Regions from separate parts of the Cryobacterium roopkundense genome, predicted to be linked through region 3. Evidence: predicted binding sites of a transcription regulator. Region 3 holds the regulator's gene; each other region holds the start of a gene.
The links. The regulator LexA, encoded in region 3, represses DNA repair genes until DNA is damaged. The targets are predictions, from matches to a motif close to TCGAACANNTGTTCGA.
Positions count from the first base shown of each region.

Region 1: BJ997_RS14005 (HNH endonuclease signature motif containing protein) is a predicted target of LexA. The motif match lies at 4,895-4,910, and genes of this name have one in related genera.
Region 2: BJ997_RS13200 (HNH endonuclease signature motif containing protein) is a predicted target of LexA. The motif match lies at 3,288-3,303, and genes of this name have one in related genera.

Region 1 is NZ_JACHBQ010000001.1:2,987,242-2,993,294, reverse strand. It holds gene BJ997_RS14025 (alpha/beta hydrolase) at 1-770, shown strand, start outside; gene BJ997_RS14020 (TetR/AcrR family transcriptional regulator) at 836-1,471, shown strand; tRNA gene BJ997_RS14015 (tRNA-Thr) at 1,518-1,590, shown strand; gene BJ997_RS14010 (IS110 family RNA-guided transposase) at 1,923-2,963, opposite strand; gene BJ997_RS14005 (HNH endonuclease signature motif containing protein) at 3,365-4,831, opposite strand; partial or broken gene BJ997_RS21560 (amino acid permease) at 5,350-5,796, shown strand; gene BJ997_RS13995 (DUF4287 domain-containing protein) at 5,880-6,053, shown strand, end outside.
Region 2 is NZ_JACHBQ010000001.1:2,807,383-2,813,435, forward strand. It holds gene BJ997_RS13190 (MTAP family purine nucleoside phosphorylase) at 1-39, opposite strand, end outside; gene BJ997_RS13195 (IS110 family RNA-guided transposase) at 542-1,582, shown strand; gene BJ997_RS13200 (HNH endonuclease signature motif containing protein) at 1,802-3,268, opposite strand; gene BJ997_RS13205 (DNA-3-methyladenine glycosylase family protein) at 3,457-4,404, shown strand; gene BJ997_RS13210 (GNAT family N-acetyltransferase) at 4,401-4,865, opposite strand; gene BJ997_RS13215 (RidA family protein) at 5,093-5,485, shown strand; gene BJ997_RS13220 (hypothetical protein) at 5,819-6,053, opposite strand, start outside.
Region 3 is NZ_JACHBQ010000001.1:959,389-965,441, forward strand. It holds gene BJ997_RS04515 (methylenetetrahydrofolate reductase) at 1-586, shown strand, start outside; gene metE (5-methyltetrahydropteroyltriglutamate--homocysteine S-methyltransferase) at 583-2,916, shown strand; gene BJ997_RS04525 (glycosyltransferase family 2 protein) at 2,939-4,375, opposite strand; gene lexA (transcriptional repressor LexA) at 4,582-5,286, opposite strand; gene BJ997_RS04535 (LysM peptidoglycan-binding domain-containing protein) at 5,581-5,928, shown strand; gene BJ997_RS04540 (histidinol-phosphate transaminase) at 5,957-6,053, shown strand, end outside.

The DNA of each region.
Region 1 (6,053 bases), 2.0 Mb from region 3:
CCACCACGAACTACGAGGTGACCGAACTGCAGGCGAAGGGCTTCGAGAACGCGCTGCGCGCCTACCTCACCGACTGCCTGGCGGGCACGGACTGTGCCTTCCGCGGCAGTGTGGACGACTCGATGGCCACGGTATCCGCGCTGCTGGCATCCGTTGATGTCAGCCCGCTCACCAACAGCGACGGACGTCAGCTCGGGTCGAACGCCCTGCTCACGGCGATCATCTACCCGCTGTACCAGCAGGCGGCCTGGCCGCTGCTCACCACAATGTTCCAGAGCGTCATGAAGAACGACGCGACGGATGCCTTCCAGCTGGCGGATTCGTACAACGGTCGCCAGGCCGACGGCACGTACCTCGATAACTCGAGCGAGGCCTTCTCGGCGATCAACTGCGTGGACTATGCCTACAACGACGACCCCGCGGCCATGCGGGCGCAGGCCGCGGAGATTGAGGCCGCGGCGCCGATCATCGGCAAGTACATGAGCTTCGGCGACATCGGCTGCGCCAACTGGCCGTACACGTTCACCGGGGAGCGGGACGAAATCCACGCGCAGGGCGCCGCCCCGATTCTCGTGGTGGGTACCACGAACGACCCGGCCACGCCGTACGCCTGGGCCGAAAGTCTCTCGAAGCAGCTCGACAGCGGCACTCTGGTGACGTTCCAGGGGGAGGGGCACACCGCGTACAACAAGGGCAGCCAGTGCGTGAACGACGCGGTAAACAATTACCTCGTGAAGGGAATCGTTCCCGACGCCGATCCGATGTGCTGATGGCGGCGACTCGCGCTCAGCACGGCGGGCTTTGTGTACAATTGCACGCTATGAAATAATCAAGCATGCCGCACCCTCAACAGCCTGGCCTTCGCGAACGCAAGCGTCGCGCCACGCATCGGGCCATCCAGCTGGCCGTCCTGACCCTCGCCAAGGAACACGGCATTGAGAAGGTCACGGTCGACGACATCAGCCGGGTGGCGAACGTGTCGGCGCGAACGTTTTTTAATTACTTTCCGTCCAAGGACGCGGCGTTCGTAGGGGACGCGCCCGGCATTGCATCCGCTGACGACGTGCAGGCCTTCGTGAACGGCGGCCCGCACGGCGACATGCTCACGCAGCTGGCCACCCTGCTCGCGGCCAACATGGAGCGCACGGAAGACGACCACGAGCTCTACCAGCTGCGCCGCGAGGTGATGAAAGACAGCACCTATCTGTTCGGCATGCGGATGGCCACCCTACGCGACTTCGAGGCGCAGCTGCGGCAGATCGTGATTCAGCGATTTCTGCGGGATGATCCGGGCCTCGCCGAGAACCCGGTTCGGCTCGAGGAGCGTGCGCTGTTGTTCACCCTGGTGGCAGCGGCGGCGATCCGGCACGCCTGGCAATGCTGGGCTGACGGGAGCGGCACGCCCTCCCTGTCGGAGCGGGTTCGCGCCTCATTCGACGACGTGTACGAGATGACCTGCCGAACCGACTAAGCTTGACTCCTGTGTCACCGACTGCCCCACGGGGTGATCTGGTATCGCCGCCTTAGCTCAGTTGGTAGAGCATCTCACTCGTAATGAGAAGGTCGTCAGTTCGATTCTGACAGGCGGCTCCCTGTCTGACTTCGCCGTGGTCCTTGTGCGCCCCGAACCGGCTCGTGCGGGGCCTCATGCGTCCCGAACCCGTGAGCCGACTCTCAGACTCGGCTCGCGTGGTCTCGATCGCTCGTACCTCGCGCCTCGACCGGCGGGCGGGACGCAGCGCATCTTCACCTCCCGCTGGTCGAGGAGCGAGGCACGAGCGTCTCGACGCTTCTATGGGAGTTGTCAAGCTGTTGAGGTCTTTTTTGATGATGTTTTGTGAGTCGTGTGGCGTGTTTTTGGGCGCGTGAGGGTGGCGGGCGGGCCGTCGAAGATGGCCTGTCCGCTGGGCGGTGGTGACGTTTTAGATGGTGTGGTTATCGAGGACGCGGAACAGGTGCCGGGCGATGTAGCGTTTCAGGACGCGTTGGATCTCCTTGGGTGTCTTGCCTTCCTTCGTCCGTTTCTCGACGTAGGCGGCGGTCGCCGGGTCGTGGTGGTAGCGGTAGAACGTGGTGACCCAGATGGCGGTGTTGAGCGCCCGGTCGCCGCCGCGGTGCAGACGGTAGCGGATGGTGTTGCCCGATGACGCGGGGATGGGCGCGATGCCCGCGAAGCGGGCGAACGCGGCCTCGGAGCGGATGCGTCCCTGGTGCGACCACGACACGATCAGCTGCGCGGCGACGATCGCGCCGACGCCGTGCTCAAGCAGCAGGTAGGGGGCGAGGGCTTTCACGTGCTTGAGGAGGCCCTTCTCGTTCGCCGTGAGCTCGGCTTGACGGCTGAGGATCTCTCGCGCTTCGCGGGCAGCCTCGGCGCGGATGGTGACCATGCCGACGTCATCGTTTCGATGGGCGCGCCAGGCTGCGACGACTTTGACTTGCTCGGCGGTGAGGGCCAGGCGAACGTCCAGGCCGAAACCGTACCCGCGCAGCAGCGCTGTGAGGCGGTTGTTGGAGGCGCTGTGGGCCTTCTTGAGGGCGGCGCGCGCGGTCAGTAGCACCGTCAAGGCTGCGTGGTGCCCAGCGTGGTTGCGGGGCGTGATGAGGTGCTCCATTGGCAGGGCGAGGGCGTAGCGGGCGGCGTGCTCTGCGTCGATGGGGTCGGTTTTGCCGGCCCGGCGAACGCCGCGCTTGGGCGGCTTGGTTTCGGTGACGCGCACGCCGGCGGCCGTCAGGAGGTCGCAGAACTGGGCTCCGTAGGACCCGGTGCCCTCCATGGCCACCAAAACCGGCCCCGTTGTTTCGCGTTCGATCCACGCCTGAGCCCGTTTGAGTCCGGGCGGAGTTGTCGGGAATGTTTGCGCGGTGCCGTGTTTCCCGCCCAGATGGTCGAGGGCGACCAGCGTGTGTGTCTTGGCATGGGTATCCACCCCGATGACATAACTGAACTGCTGTGAGACCATGGTCACGATAACTCCTTCGATGGGTGTTATGTCGTGCCGGTCTGGGGTTCCTCGGAGAACATCTCTGTAATGAGTCACGACCCTGTCGGGGGTACGGACAGGCTTCTAATCAAGTCACTCTGAGGGTCACAGGCCGGCCTCGATTCGATGCGTGGAGCGGACATGTCGAGACGAAGACACCTCCGTGAAGAGGGTCAGAGACCAAAAGAGTCACGCAACCCACACGAATCAAGACCAGCCTGCCAGCTGATAACCAGACCAGCTATAACCATTACAGAGACCGCGTGAGCCGAGTCTGAGAGTCGGCTTGCGCGGTCTCGAGACGCTCGTACCTCGCTCCTCGACCAACGGGCTTCGTAGACCCCGTGGGCCAACCCTGCAACGCTGCACCGGGCACACTTCTAGCCCGATGCGGCGCTGGCCGTATTGGCGCGGTGGGTGGCGGCGGGCCGCCAGGTGCGGGTGGGGTCGAAGAGTACCGGGCCGCGTACCTCGGGGCGTCCTCGCACCATGCGGATCTCCCACCCGGAGGTGTCGATGGTGGCGTGGTGGTACCAACAGAGCAAAGTTCCGTTGTTTATGTCGGTCTTTCCGTGGTGCTGCCACGGGATGATGTGGTGAACTTCGCACCACGCCGCCGCCACCGTGCACCCCGGTATGACGCAGCCTCCGTCGCGGGCTGCGATGGCCCGGCGCTGGGCGGGGGTGAAGAACCGTTTCTTCTCACCGAGCCGCAAAACCTCACCATCTTCCCCGAGGATCACGTTCTGATACCCGCCGGCGCACATCTTCTGCCGCACCGCCTTCAGCGAAATGGGCGCCTCCACCCCGTCGACCCAGCCGACACCGGTCCCACTCTTCAAATCCTTGGCATTTACGTGCACCATCACCACTGGCGCCGCCCCGCCCATAGTGGGCGTCTTCGAATTCCTCGCTGTGGCCTCGAACACCCCGCGGAGGATATCCGCTCGCTTCTCACCGCCAGTGCGCGGGTCGTCGAACTCCTCCGCCCCGGGAATCAGCTCTCCCGCTTCGATCAACGCCTGCTGCTCCTCGCTGGGGAACGCGGGTGCGGCGTGGGCGGAGAGGAACGTGTTGAAGATGCCGTCCATGATGCCCTTGAGCTCCGGCGTCACCCCGCCCCGCAAGGGATACAGGCCAGCCTTCAAGCGGCCGAACCCGACGGTGCTCTTCGCCGCCGTCTGCTCGTCACTGGGAGCAGCGCCGTCCGGGTCCAGCCGCGCTTCCCACTCGTGGGCCTGCGCCCGGATCAGGTCGGCGGAGAACGCGATCCCCGCCCCCGGCAACCCCTCCGTCTCCGGAGTGATCGCCCCCGTCGCCGACGCCACCAGCGCCCGCTCCGCCCGATCCAGGTCCGCCGGAGCAACCCGCCGCGACAGCGGCTCGAGGGCGGTCACGATCACCTCCGCCGCATCCACCCCCAACTCTCCCGACGCGAGCCCCTCGGCGACCGCGGGATGCTGCACCGGCACCTCCTGCCCCAGCAGCCCGCTGGCGGCGGTCGCGGCCCCACTGATCAAGCCGCCGAGCCGCATCCGCCGCTTCGCCTCAGAACCCGACACCCTCGTCACGGCGGTGATCAGCTCGTACTTACCCCGGCATCCGTTCTTATACGCCAGCGACTCATGACCCAACGCCGAATCGGCCCGGGTGGCGACATCTGTCGCCGACGCCACCCGAGCCCCATCAACCCGGCGACCAATCTTCTCCACCACCCCCATCACCGCCAGAGAGCCCTCCTCACGGAGCCCCGCGTAGTCCACCTCCGCCAACGCAGCAGCAACCGAGGCCTCGGCCCTCTCCAACTGGGCGATCACCTCGGCATCTGATTTCCGCGTCTTCAACATGCATCCATTCTCCCACCAATCGAAGACAAAAACGAGGAATTTTTATGATATGAACGCTAGAAATCGAACTAATCTTTGAGGAGTGGGGTCAGGGTCAGACCTGCCAGATTTCGGCAACCGTGGTCAGGTTGACGTGCTCAGACTCGGGAAGGCAGCGAGCCCGCCGGAGACGCGGAATGGGAGAGGCGGTACGTTGCTGACGGCGAGACCATCTCGCGCACGACCCTCGCCACGGGCTGCTTCCGCGGTCGCGGAGCGGGTCATCTTCCGTGCCCATAATGTGCCCACATTTGAAGTGAAATGATGCTGTTCTCGGTGATCACGCGGAACCGAAAAAGCCCGTGAAACCAACGATTGTGACGTGGTGAGGCGTGCTTCCGTACGCCCGGCTCGGACCGGGGGCCCCATCCGTTAACTCGGGTGAATTAGGCTCCGGGGGTGAACGCACCGAATCTGCCCACGCGGATGACGACATCGTGACCGGTCCCGCACTCGCCCGTCGTCTCGGGCTGACCGATGCCGTCGTGATCGGCGCGGCGGGCTGGGCCTGGGCCGTGCCGATCGTCGGTATCGGCGCGCTGCTCGCGCTCATCACGGGTGTCGGACGCACGAGCCTCGCCATGGCACGCAACAGAGACCTTCCCGTCTGGCTCGCGGCGGTGCATCCGCGTTATGGCGTGCCCCGCCACGCAGAGATCGCCCTGGCCGTCGTTGTCTCCGTCCTCGTTGTCATGGTCGATCTGCGCGGGGCAATCGGTTTCTCGTCTTTCGGCGTTCTCCTGTACTACTTCGTTGCCAACGGTGCCGCGTGCACCCAGACCGGCGCGCACCGCCGTTACCCGCGCACCCTTCAGATCGGCGGGGCCGTTGCCTGTCTCGTTCTGGTCGCGACACTGCCGATCCCCTCGATCGTCGGGGGAATCCTCGTTCTCACCGTCGGCGTTTGCTACCGTGTTGCGCGACTCGGACTGGCCCGATCCGCGGACAGTGAGTACCGTCGAGAGAGCATGGCCGATCCCCGACCCCATTGGCCCGAACAGGAGCAGAAATGTCTTTCCAGGCGTACCTCGACAACATCGAAGACAAGACCGGGCTGACCCCGCGGGAGTTTATCGCGATCGCCCATGAGCGGGGTTTCGACGATCCGTCCGTGAAGGCCGGGGTCATTGTCGATTGGCTGAAGACAGATTACGATCTGGGCCGCGGTCACGCCATGGCGTTG
Region 2 (6,053 bases), 1.8 Mb from region 3:
CGTTGCGCTCAGGTCGGTCGCGCTGGTGTTGGTGGTCACGGATGGCTCCCAATATTCATGATCAAGTCGAACAATTCTTTCACGCTCCCGTTCCCCTGGTCGAGGAACGCCGTCTACGGCGTGTCTCGAGCTGAGGAGGCGCTTCGCGCCATCGTGGGATGCGGAATGCGTCGCGGTTTTCCCCTTTCCGCTGGTCGAGGAACGCCGTCTGCGGCGTGTCTCGAGACCGGGTGAGCCGAGTCTGAGAGTCGGCCTGCGCGGTCTCTGTAATGGTTATAGCTGGTCTGGTTATCAGCTGGCAGGCTGGTCTTGATTCGTGTGGGTTGCGTGACTCTTTTGGTCTCTGACCCTCTTCACGGAGGTGTCTTCGTCTCGACATGTCCGCTCCACGCATCGAATCGAGGCCGGCCTGTGACCCTCAGAGTGACTTGATTAGAAGCCTGTCCGTACCCCCGACAGGGTCGTGACTCATTACAGAGATGTTCTCCGAGGAACCCCAGACCGGCACGACATAACACCCATCGAAGGAGTTATCGTGACCATGGTCTCACAGCAGTTCAGTTATGTCATCGGGGTGGATACCCATGCCAAAACGCACACGCTGGTCGCCCTCGACCATCTGGGCGGCAAACACGGCACCGCGCAAACATTCCCGACAACTCCGCCCGGACTCAAACGGGCTCAGGCGTGGATCGAACGCGAAACAACGGGGCCGGTTTTGGTGGCCATGGAGGGCACCGGGTCCTACGGAGCCCAGTTCTGCGACCTCCTGACGGCCGCCGGCGTGCGCGTCACCGAAACCAGGCCGCCCAAGCGCGGCGTTCGCCGGGCCGGCAAAACCGACCCCATCGACGCCGAGCACGCCGCCCGCTACGCCCTCGCCCTGCCAATGGAGCACCTCATCACGCCCCGCAACCACGCTGGGCACCACGCAGCCTTGACGGTGCTACTGACCGCGCGCGCCGCCCTCAAGAAGGCCCACAGCGCCTCCAACAACCGCCTCACAGCGCTGCTGCGCGGGTACGGTTTCGGCCTGGACGTTCGCCTGGCCCTCACCGCCGAGCAAGTCAAAGTCGTCGCAGCCTGGCGCGCCCATCGAAACGATGACGTCGGCATGGTCACCATCCGCGCCGAGGCTGCCCGCGAAGCGCGAGAGATCCTCAGCCGTCAAGCCGAGCTCACGGCGAACGAGAAGGGCCTCCTCAAGCACGTGAAAGCCCTCGCCCCCTACCTGCTGCTTGAGCACGGCGTCGGCGCGATCGTCGCCGCGCAGCTGATCGTGTCGTGGTCGCACCAGGGACGCATCCGCTCCGAGGCCGCGTTCGCCCGCTTCGCGGGCATCGCGCCCATCCCCGCGTCATCGGGCAACACCATCCGCTACCGTCTGCACCGCGGCGGCGACCGGGCGCTCAACACCGCCATCTGGGTCACCACGTTCTACCGCTACCACCACGACCCGGCGACCGCCGCCTACGTCGAGAAACGGACGAAGGAAGGCAAGACACCCAAGGAGATCCAACGCGTCCTGAAACGCTACATCGCCCGGCACCTGTTCCGCGTCCTCGATAACCACACCATCTAAAACGTCACCACCGCCCAGCGGACAGGCCATCTTCGACGGCCCGCCCGCCACCCTCACGCGCCCAAAAACACGCCACACGACTCACAAAACATCATCAAAAAAGACCTCAACAGCTTGACAACTCCCATAGAAGCGTCGAGACGCTCGTGCCTCGCTCCTCGACCAGCGGGCTTCGTAGACCCCGTGGGCCAACCCTGCAACGCTGCACCGGGCACACTTCTAGCCCGATGCGGAGCTGGCCGTATTGGCGCGGTGGGTGGCGGCGGGCCGCCAGGAGCGGGTGGGGTCGAAGAGTACCGGACCTCGCACCTCGGGACGGCCTCGCACCATGCGTATCTCCCACCCGGAGCTGTCGATGGTGGCGTGGTGGTACCAGCAGAGCAAAGTTCCGTTGTCTATGTCGGTCTTTCCGTGGTGTTGCCACGGGATGATGTGGTGAACTTCGCACCACGCCGCCGCTACCGTGCACCCCGGTATGACACATCCGCCGTCCCTCGCGGCGATGGCCCGGCGCTGGGCGGTGGTGAAGAACCGCTTCTTTTCACCCAGCCGCAGTACCTCGCCGTCTTCGCCGAGGAACACGTTCTGGTAGCCGCCGGCGCACATCTTCTGCCTCACGGTGCGGAGTGAGATCGGCGCCTCGACCCCGTCGACCCACCCGACACCGGTCCCGCTCTTCAAATCTTTGGCGTTTACGTGCACCATCACCACGGGTGCCGCCCCTCCCATAGTGGGCGTCTTCGCGTCGCGCGCCTTCGACTCAAACACGCCCCGGAGGATGTCCGCTCGTTTCTCACCGCCGGTGCGCGGGTCGTCGAATTCTTCCGCCCCGGGAATCAGCTCCCCGGCCTCGATCAGGGCCTGCTGCTCCGCACTGGGGAACGCGGGGGCCGCGTGGGCCGAGAGGAACGTGTTGAAGATGCCGTCCATGATGCCCTTGAGTTCCGGCGTCACCCCGCCCCGCAACGGATACAGCCCGGCCTTGAAACGGCCGAACCCCACCGTGCTCTTCGCCGCTGTCTGCTCGTCACTGGGTGCGGCGCCGTCGGGGTCGAGTCGCGCTTCCCATTCGTGGGCCTGCGCCCGGATCAGGTCGGCGGAGAACGCGATCCCCGCCCCCGGCAGCCCCTCGGTCTCGGGCGTGATCGCCCCCGTCGCCGACGCCACCAGCGCCCGCTCCGCCCGATCCAAAACCTCCGGAGCAACCCGCCGCGACAGCGGCTCGAGGGCCGTCACAATCACCTCCGCCGCATCCACCCCCAACTCACCCGACGCGAGCCCCTCGGCGACCGCCGGATGTTGCACCGGGATCTCCTGCCCGAGCAGCCCGCTGGCGGAGTGGGCCGCGCCGCTGACCAGGCCGCCGAGCCGCATCCGCCGCTTCGCTTCCGAACCCGAGATGCGTGTCACGGCGGTGATCAGCTCGTACTTACCTCGACATCCGTTCTTATACGCCAGCGACTCATGACCCAGGGCCGCATCCGCCCGGCTGGCCACGTCTGTCGCCGACGCCACCCTCGCCCCATCCGCCCGGCGCCCCAGCTTCTCCACCGCCGCCATCACGGCCAGAGCCTCATCCCCGGTGAACTGCTGGAAATTCACCTCCGCCAACGCAGCAGCTACCGAGGCGTCTGCCCTCTCCAGTAGGGCGACCACCTCGGAACCTGACTTCTGCATCGTTAACATGCCCCCATTCTCCCACCAATCGAACACGAATGCGAGGATAACTCAGGTTAGGATGCAAAGAAATAGAAACTTTGCTCCAAGACTTCGACAGGGGGTTTCGAGAAAGCGCGCAGAAGTTATCCACAGGGCGGGCGGCATCCGCTTGTCACTGGCTACTGTGGAAAAGAACGAGGAGAGGTGTCGCCAGCATGACCCTCGATGCGCTCGCCCCGCCGAACACCACGCCAGACGTCTATTCAACGTGGCAGGCTCCGTACCCCACCAGTGTCGCCCTCACCCTCTCGCGGCTGCGGCGCGGGGCGGGCGATCCCACGCACCACGTGGCGACGGACGGAACGCTCTGGCGCACCACTCTCACCCCCGACGGCCCCGCCACGATGCGATTCACCCAGTCCGGACTCCACACGATGCGCTGCGAGGCCTGGGGTGAGGGCGCCCGAGCAGCCATCGACGCCGCGCCCGTGATGGTGGGAGCCCTGGACGACCCTGCGGGATTTGTGCCCGGCATCGAGAGTCTCGCGGTGGCGCACCGGCGCCTGCCTGGCCTACGAATCCCCTGCACCGGGCGGGTGATGGAGTCGCTCATCCCGGCCGTGCTCGAGCAGAAGGTGATCAGCCAGCAAGCCGCGGCGGCGTGGCGCCGCCTCGTGCGCGCCTATGGCACCCCCGCACCCGGGCCAACCCCGCTCGCCATGCTGGTGGTGCCCACCGTTCGCGCCTGGCAACTTATTCCCTCCTGGGAGTGGCACAAAGCCGGCGTCGACCCCCGCCGCGCCGGCATCGTGCAGGTCTGCCTCGGCTTGGCTCGCCAGCTCGAGGGCGCCACGAGCCTCTCGACAGCGGATGCCTCGGCCCGCCTCCGCGTGGCGCCGGGGGTGGGCGCGTGGACGGCGGCTGAAACCGCGCAGCGAGCGTTCGGGGATGCCGACGCCCTCTCGGTCGGGGACTTCCACCTGTCGGGCATGATCGGCCACACCCTCACCGGCGAGGCCTACACCGACGAGCAAATGCTGGTGGCCATGGAGAAATGGCGCCCGCACCGGTATCGGGTGGTGCGGCTGCTCGAGGCGAGCGGCCTCGGGGTCAAGCCGCGCCGCGGCCCGCGCGCGAGCTTCGTCGACCACCGCAAGCACTAGTCGACGAGGCGTAGCTCCATGTAGACGCTGTTCGGGTCGAGACTGTAGTCGGCGAAAGGTTCGCAATCGGTGAATCCGTTTCGGGAGTAGAGCCGGCGAGCCGGCGCAAAGTAGTCCTCAGTTCCCGTCTCCAGGTTCACCGTTTCGTTTCCGTCACGGCGCGCGGCCTCGATGATGCGCGCGAGCAGCAGAGTTGCCACGCCTCGCCCACGGGCGCCGGCGGTCGTGCGCATGGACTTGATCTCACCCTGGCGCGACGGCAGTTGCTTCAGAGCGCCGCAGCCCAAGAGGCCTCCGTCTTCGCGGGCCGTCCAGAAAGATATCTCAGGCTCACACAATTGGCGAACATCGAGCGCGTGCACGCTTTCGGCGGGCGAAGTGGCGAACATGTCGGCCAGATGCTCGCCGAGGAGCTGGCGCACATCCGCTCCAATGGGGGCCTCGCGTTCGATCTGAATCATGCCCCCAAATCTACTCGCCCGGCACGGAGGAACGACTTCGGGCCCCTGCACGCTCCGGGTCGGGTTGCCGGGAAAACCATGGGGTGAAATGCGACGCATCACGACGCGACTCGCCAACAGCCGCTTCATGGAGTCGCCGGCATGGGCCGCCCCGAATGGCCTGCTCCAGAGGGAAACGCAGCTCCGGGTGGTACAACGTGAGGGTTGGCCTAATGAAAGGGATCCCGATGAGCACTCTTCCCATACCCGTCGATCCTCCACAGGCGGTCCGCAGCCCCGCATTCGCCCAGGGCATGATCCTTCCCGCCGGGCCGACGCTCTATGTCGGCGGCCAGAACGGCATTGATAGCTCCGGCACCCTGCTCAAGGGGCTGGGACGGCAGACCGAACAAGCCCTGCGTAACGTGCTCGCCGTACTCGCCGAGGCGGGGACTGGTCCTGAGCATGTCGCCAAGCTGACTATTTATCTCGCCGCCGGAATCGATCCGGGGGCTGCCTTCGCCGCTTCTCAGTCCGTGTGGGGAGAGCGCCGCACGGCCGTCACAGTGCTCGCAGTCCCGATGGCGCGGCCCGGGGTTCTCGTTGAGATCGAGGCAATAGCGGCCGTGCCGCAGAGCTGACGGAACGACGCGTTAGGCGGTGCTGAAGAGGCATTCGGCGCGAGCACACGGATCGTACCTCGCCACGAAGTCACGTTCCTAGGGCGCCCACACCTCGTCCCACAATCTCTCGTGATCGGGGCCGAGCTCGCGATCTCGCCTTGCCACGTGTGGTCGCAACCTCGAGCGACAGGTCAATCCAGACCACGACGAAGAAGGCTCCGGCCATTTCGGGGTGGAACAGCGCGACCGCATCGACCACAAGCACGCGCCCGCGCCCGCCGGGAATCAACTCGGATTCGCCGAGCCCCCGGACACTTCAGTCGTATCATCCTACGGACGCGCCTCCCGGCGTCAACCAACAGGTGGCGGCGCGTGAGCCGGAACGACCTCGATTCCGAAGCAGACTGTTTCCGTCTTCGGGCGGCCGGTATCCGCATCCCGAACAACAACGGTGCGGCAGCGACTGAGGCGAATCTCGAACGGTACATAGTCCGGAGTCGGCTTGCCAAGCCGCCCGCCCCAGCCCAGCGGCACCAGATCAAGATGTCTGGGGAGAACGATCCCAAACTCGATCAGGGTGGCATCT
Region 3 (6,053 bases):
CGAAACCGTGATCCCCGGTCTTCCCGGCGCGCGAAGTGTGAAGACGGAGCGCGAAAAGGTCCGCATTTCGGTGGCGGCCTTCCCGAACGGGCACCCCCGATCCCGGTCCGCAACCCAGGACATCGACACGCTTCTGGCCAAGCAGGCCGCCGGAGCGAACCTGGCGATCACCCAGTTGTTCTTCCACGCCGACGACTTCCTCTGCTTCAGCGAGCGCGCCCGATTGGCGGGCGTGGAATTCCCGATCCTGCCGGGCATCATGCCCGTCACGAGCCCGGGAAGGCTGCGTCGCATCCTCGAGCTTACCGGTGAGCCACTGCCCTCGGAGTTGGCCATCAGCCTCGAGGTCGAACCGACGGCGGAAGGCCAGCGTGAGATCGGCATTGAGCATGCCGCCGGTCTGGCCGCGGCCGTGCTGGCCGGCGGAGCCCCGGGTCTTCACCTGTACGCCTTCAACCAGCATGAAACCGTGCTCGAGGTGCTCCGTCGCTGCGGAGCACTCGCCACTGCAGTCCCAGAGCATCACCCCGCGCCCACCCACCCCGCCGCGCACGTCACGGCCCACAACGTCAGGGAATCAGCATGACCACCACCGCACAGTTTCCGTCCGCCACAATCCTGGGATATCCGCGCATCGGTCGCCGACGCGAGATGAAGAAGGCCGTGGAGGCCTTCTGGGGCGGCACGATCACGGCCGCGCAACTCGAAGCCGCCGCCGCCGCACTGCGCACCACCACGCGCGAGCGCCTCGCCGACCTTGGCCTCGGTCGCACCGACTCCGCCATCCCCGAGTCCTTCTCCTTCTACGACCAGGTCCTGGACGCCGCCGTGACCGTGGGTGCCGTCCCCACTCGGTTCGCGTCCCTTGTGGGCATCGACGGACGCATCGACCTCGCGGGCTATTTCACCCTCGCCCGCGGTGAGGGCGACAATCTGCCGCTGGAAATGACAAAGTGGTTCGATTCCAATTACCACTACCTCGTGCCCGAGATCGGACCGGAGACGGTGTTCTCCCTCGCCAGCGATCGCATCGTGCGGGAATTCAACGAGGCCAAGGCTGCGGGATACCTCACGCGGCCGGTCATCGTCGGACCCGTCACCTTCCTGCTGCTGAGCAAGCCGAGCGACGAGGCTCCCGCCGGATACCAACCGCTGTCCCGCCTCGATGACCTGCTGCCGGTGTATGCCGCGCTCCTCGACCGTCTCGCTGCTGCGGGCGCCGAGTGGGTGCAGCTCGATGAGCCGGGGCTTGTGAGCGAGAGTATCGACGTTCCCCGCGTGAAGACGCTCGAGGCCCTCGCCTGGAGCTACGCAGCCCTCGGCAGGTTGGCACGCCGACCCGCGATCTTCGTGGCTGCCCCCTACGGCAGCCTCGACGACGCGCTTCCCGTGCTGGCAGCGACCCGGGTGGACGCCATCGGCATCGACCTCGTGCGCGGAACGCTGCCGGAGCCGACGCCGGGCCTGGTCGACAAGGTGCTCGTGGCCGGAGTCATTGACGGCCATAACATCTGGCGCGGCGACCTCGCGGCGGCCCTCGACCGTGCGGTGGCGCTGAAGGAGCTGTCGCCGACGGTTTCCATCTCCACGTCCACGTCGCTGCTGCACGTTCCCCACGACGTCGCCCACGAATCGTCGCTCGGAGCCGAACTCACGAGCTGGCTCGCCTTCGCCGACCAGAAGGTCGGTCAGGTCTGCACCCTCGCGCGCGGCCTCTCCGCTGGCGCGGCCGCGGTGGAGCCCGAGCTCTCCGCAGCGGATGCCGCACTTACGGCCCGCAGCTCCGCCCCCGGCGTTCGGGACGATGCTGTTCGCGCTCGCGCCGCCGCTCTCCTCGACTCGGACTTCTTACGGGGCGACTACGCCACACGGCTGGCAGCCCAGGAGGTCGCACTGGGGTTGCCGCTCTTGCCTACGACGACGATCGGGTCCTTCCCGCAGACCGCGGACATCCGTCGCGCCCGCGCCAGATTTCTGACGGGCGTCCTGACCGAGGGCGCGTACCGAGAGCTCATGCAGGCCGAGATCGCGCGCGTGGTCGACCTGCAGGAGGAGATCGGACTCGACGTGCTCGTGCACGGGGAGCCCGAGCGCAACGACATGGTGCAGTACTTCGCGGAGAACCTCAACGGCTTCGCGGTCACCGAGAATGGCTGGGTGCAGTCCTACGGCAGCCGCTGCACACGACCCTCGATCCTCTGGGGCGACGTGTCGCGTCCGAAACCGATCACCGTGGAGTGGTCGGGCTACGCCCAGAGCCTCACGGCCAAGCCGGTCAAGGGAATGCTGACAGGTCCGGTCACGATTCTCGCCTGGTCCTTCGTGCGTGAGGATCAGCCGCTCGGAGAGACCGCCCGCCAGGTGGCGCTCGCGCTGCGCGACGAAATCAGCGACCTCGAGGCGGCGGGGATCGGTATCGTGCAGGTCGACGAGCCGGCCCTGCGTGAGCTCCTTCCCCTGAAGAAGAAGGACCACGCCCACTATCTGGACTGGTCGGTGGGGTCGTTCCGACTGGCGACCGCCGGAGTGGCCGACAGCACCCAGATCCACACCCACCTGTGCTACTCCGAGTTCGGCGTGGTGCTCGAGGCCATCGGGAACCTGGATGCCGACGTCACCAGCATCGAAGCCGCCAGGTCACGCATGGACGTGGTGCACGACATCGAAGCCGGCGGGTTCGACCACGGAATCGGCCCGGGTGTCTGGGACATCCATTCCCCGCGGGTGCCCGGCGTGACTGAGCTGACCGAGTTGCTCCACATCGCCGTGGGAGCCATCCCCGCTCGCCAGGTCTGGGTGAACCCGGACTGTGGTCTCAAGACCCGCGGCTACACGGAGACTGTGGAGTCCCTGCAGAACATGCTGGAGGCGACGCGAATCGTTCGCGAGCGCATCGACGCGTCCGTCACGGCCTGAGGATGCGCCAGGGGAGCCACCGCTATTTCCAGCGGCGGGCGGTTCCCCCGATGAACTGCGCGTAGCCCACGAGGGAGGCGACCGAGCAGAAGACCTGGTAGAAGAGGAGGAACGACAGATAGCCGCGCAGGTTCTTGCGCACGAACAGGCCGAGCGGCCCGAAGACGCGCAGACGTTGGTAGCGACGCAGGCCGCCGTAGATGATGAGCGTCGCGGGGATCACGGTCAGCGCCCAGATCGACACGATTGTCGGATCTCCGAGGAAGACGAAGATCAGCAGTCCGGGGAGCCAGATGAGGGCGTAGCCGATGTCGAGCAGCGGGATCAAGAGGTTGATGCCGGCGATCATTCCGGCCAATCGTCTCGTTTGGCGCCACGGCGGCACCGCGCGAAGGCCTTCGAGCATTCCCCGTGCCCAGCGTGAGCGCTGGCGCATGAAGTGCTTCACAGCGTCGGGGGCATCGGTGAACGCGACGGCGGTGGGTTCGAAGATCACCCGGTCGCCCTGTTCGAGGAGTTTCCACGTCATCACGATGTCCTCCCCGATGGCATCGGGCCACCCGCCGATCCCGCGCACGCTGTCGGCAAGGTAGACCGAGAAGGCGCCCTGAGCCACGAGGGTGGACTGGTACAGCCCCTGCATGCGCTTGACGCCAGCGATACCGAGGTAGTAATCCCACTCCTGCATGCGGGTGAGAAGGTTCGTGCGCGAATTGCGAACAAGGACCGTTCCGGCCACGGCCACCGTGTTCTGTGGCGCAGATTCGAGTCTGGAGATCAATCGACGCAGTGCGTCGCGGTGCAGCAGCGTGTCGGCGTCGACGGTGATGACGTATGTCGTGGTGACGTGCTCGAGAGCCGTGTTTAGAGCGTGGGACTTTCCGGGGCGTTCCTCCCTCACGATCAGAAGGTCCATGCCCATCTCAACCGCAGCGAGTTCGGCGAATCGGGCAGTGTCGTCCGTCGAGCCGTTGTCCGCAAGAATCACCGTCACGGGGCCCGCGTAGTCCGTGCGACCGATACAGCGCATGGTCTCCGCGATCCCGGTCATTTCGTTGCGGGCGGCCACGATGATCGTGAGCGGGCTGGTCGGATTCAGCACACGCAGGGGCGGCTGGCGATCGAGAATGAGAGACATGGCCATCAGAGCGACAACGTACCCGGGTAGATAGGCCACGAGGGACACGATTATCCACGCCACGGGCGCTCCGAATGACTCTGTCAGGTCTTTGATCCAGGGCTGAGACAACCACACGGCCACGCTTGTCCACAGGACTGCAAAGGTGACGGCGATCACGAACTTCGTGGTGACCGACAGATAGAACCGTTTATAGTGAGCAGGCCTGGCCGACTCGGCGTCGCTGGTGGCTGAACGGTCCGCTGTCGGACCACCCGCTGTCGGACCACCCGCTGTCGGACCATCCGCTGTCGGACTATTCGGTGAGGTTGTCTCCGTCATGCTTCCCCCGGGGTATGGTGCGATGTGCACGCCACGGTTCACGGACTACGCAAGCTCAGTGTTCAACGGCTAGTAGCGACCATACGTGACCTGAAAGCCAAACGAGCCAGTTCAATCCAAGAAAAGCCGAGATGTTAGCCGGATGTAACAAGTCCCCTTTCGTGGGTCAGTCGGAGCGATGCGAGTTGAACTCGCCTGTGGGGGGCTCAGACGGAACGGAGTACCGCCACAACCTTGCCGAGGATTTCAGCGAAGTCCCCGACGATCGGCTCGAAATTCGTGTTGCGGGGAAGTAGCCACGTGTGCCCGTCTCGCTGGCGGAAGACCTTCACGGTCGCCTCGCCGTCGAGCATTGCGGCCACGATTTCGCCGTTCTCCGCTGTTTTTTGCTGGCGAATGACCACCCAGTCACCGTCGCAGATTGCCGCGTCGATCATGGACTCACCGATGACTTTGAGCATGAACAGTTCGCCCTTGCCTACGAGCTGGCGGGGAAGGGGAAAGATCTCGTCGATCTGCTGCTCGGCCATGATGGGCACGCCGGCGGCAATCCGACCGACGAGGGGAACCATCGCCGCGTCGCCGACCTGTACCGGGCTGTGGAAGCTCTCTCCCTCGCGCGCTGCCGGGTCCTCGGCGGCACGGGGTACCTCGATGAGCACCTCAAGGGCGCGGGGACGATTCGGATCGCGGCGGAGGTAGCCGCTCAGCTCCAGTTGGTTGAGCTGGTGGGTCACGCTCGACAACGAGGCGAGACCGACCGCATCCCCGATCTCGCGCATGCTCGGCGGGTACCCGCGCTGGCTGACCGATCTCTGGATCACGTCGAGGATGGCGAGCTGTCGCTCGCTCAGGCTTTTGCGGCGTCTGGTGCCGCCCTTTTCGCGGGAACCGCTGGTGTCTGTCGTCACGTTGTCGCTCCTCGAGTCGGTCCCGATGCGGCCTGAAATCTCGGCCGTTGATCGGGAATGTCGGTGGTGTCTGGTGAAGTGTGAAATGAACATCTTCTCTATCGAAACTTTATCCAGTTTGAACGTCCTAGACAAACATCTATTCGATCATGTCGCGATCAATTTATGGAAAAAGTCTTGAAAAGGGTTGATTGTTCGAATATTCGAAGATACATTCGGAACATAGTTTCGTACCCGGCCCTCCCGGCCGAGGGGCGGGTACGGAACTGCACGACCAACACCTGGAGGTTCGACATGAGTGCAACTCTCACCACAACAAAGCTTCGACTGACTCGCCGCGGACGGGGCGTCATCATGGCGCTCGTGGCGGCGCCCGTCGTGGCCGCCGCTATAGTGTTGGCGCTCAATGGGGGCGGCGCGTTCGCCGCTGGTGCTGGCCCGGCAACCGGCCCGTTGCAGACGGAGCTCGTGTCGTTCACGTACGTCACTGTCGCTGCCGGGGAGTCGCTGTGGGACGTGGCCCAAAACATCGCACCGTCCAAGGACCCTCGCGATGTCATCGTCGAGATCATGAGTCTCAACCAGATGCCGGGCGACTCCGTGCAGCCGGGGCAGCGTCTGGCGCTGCCAACCGGCTACTAGTGCCGCGCTTCGGCTCTAGCATGGAAGAGTGACTCTTCTCAGCGATCTTCCCCTGCGCGACGACCTTCGTGGTCAGGTTCCCTACGGAGCCCCGCAACTTCACGTGCCCGTTGCGCTCAACGTGA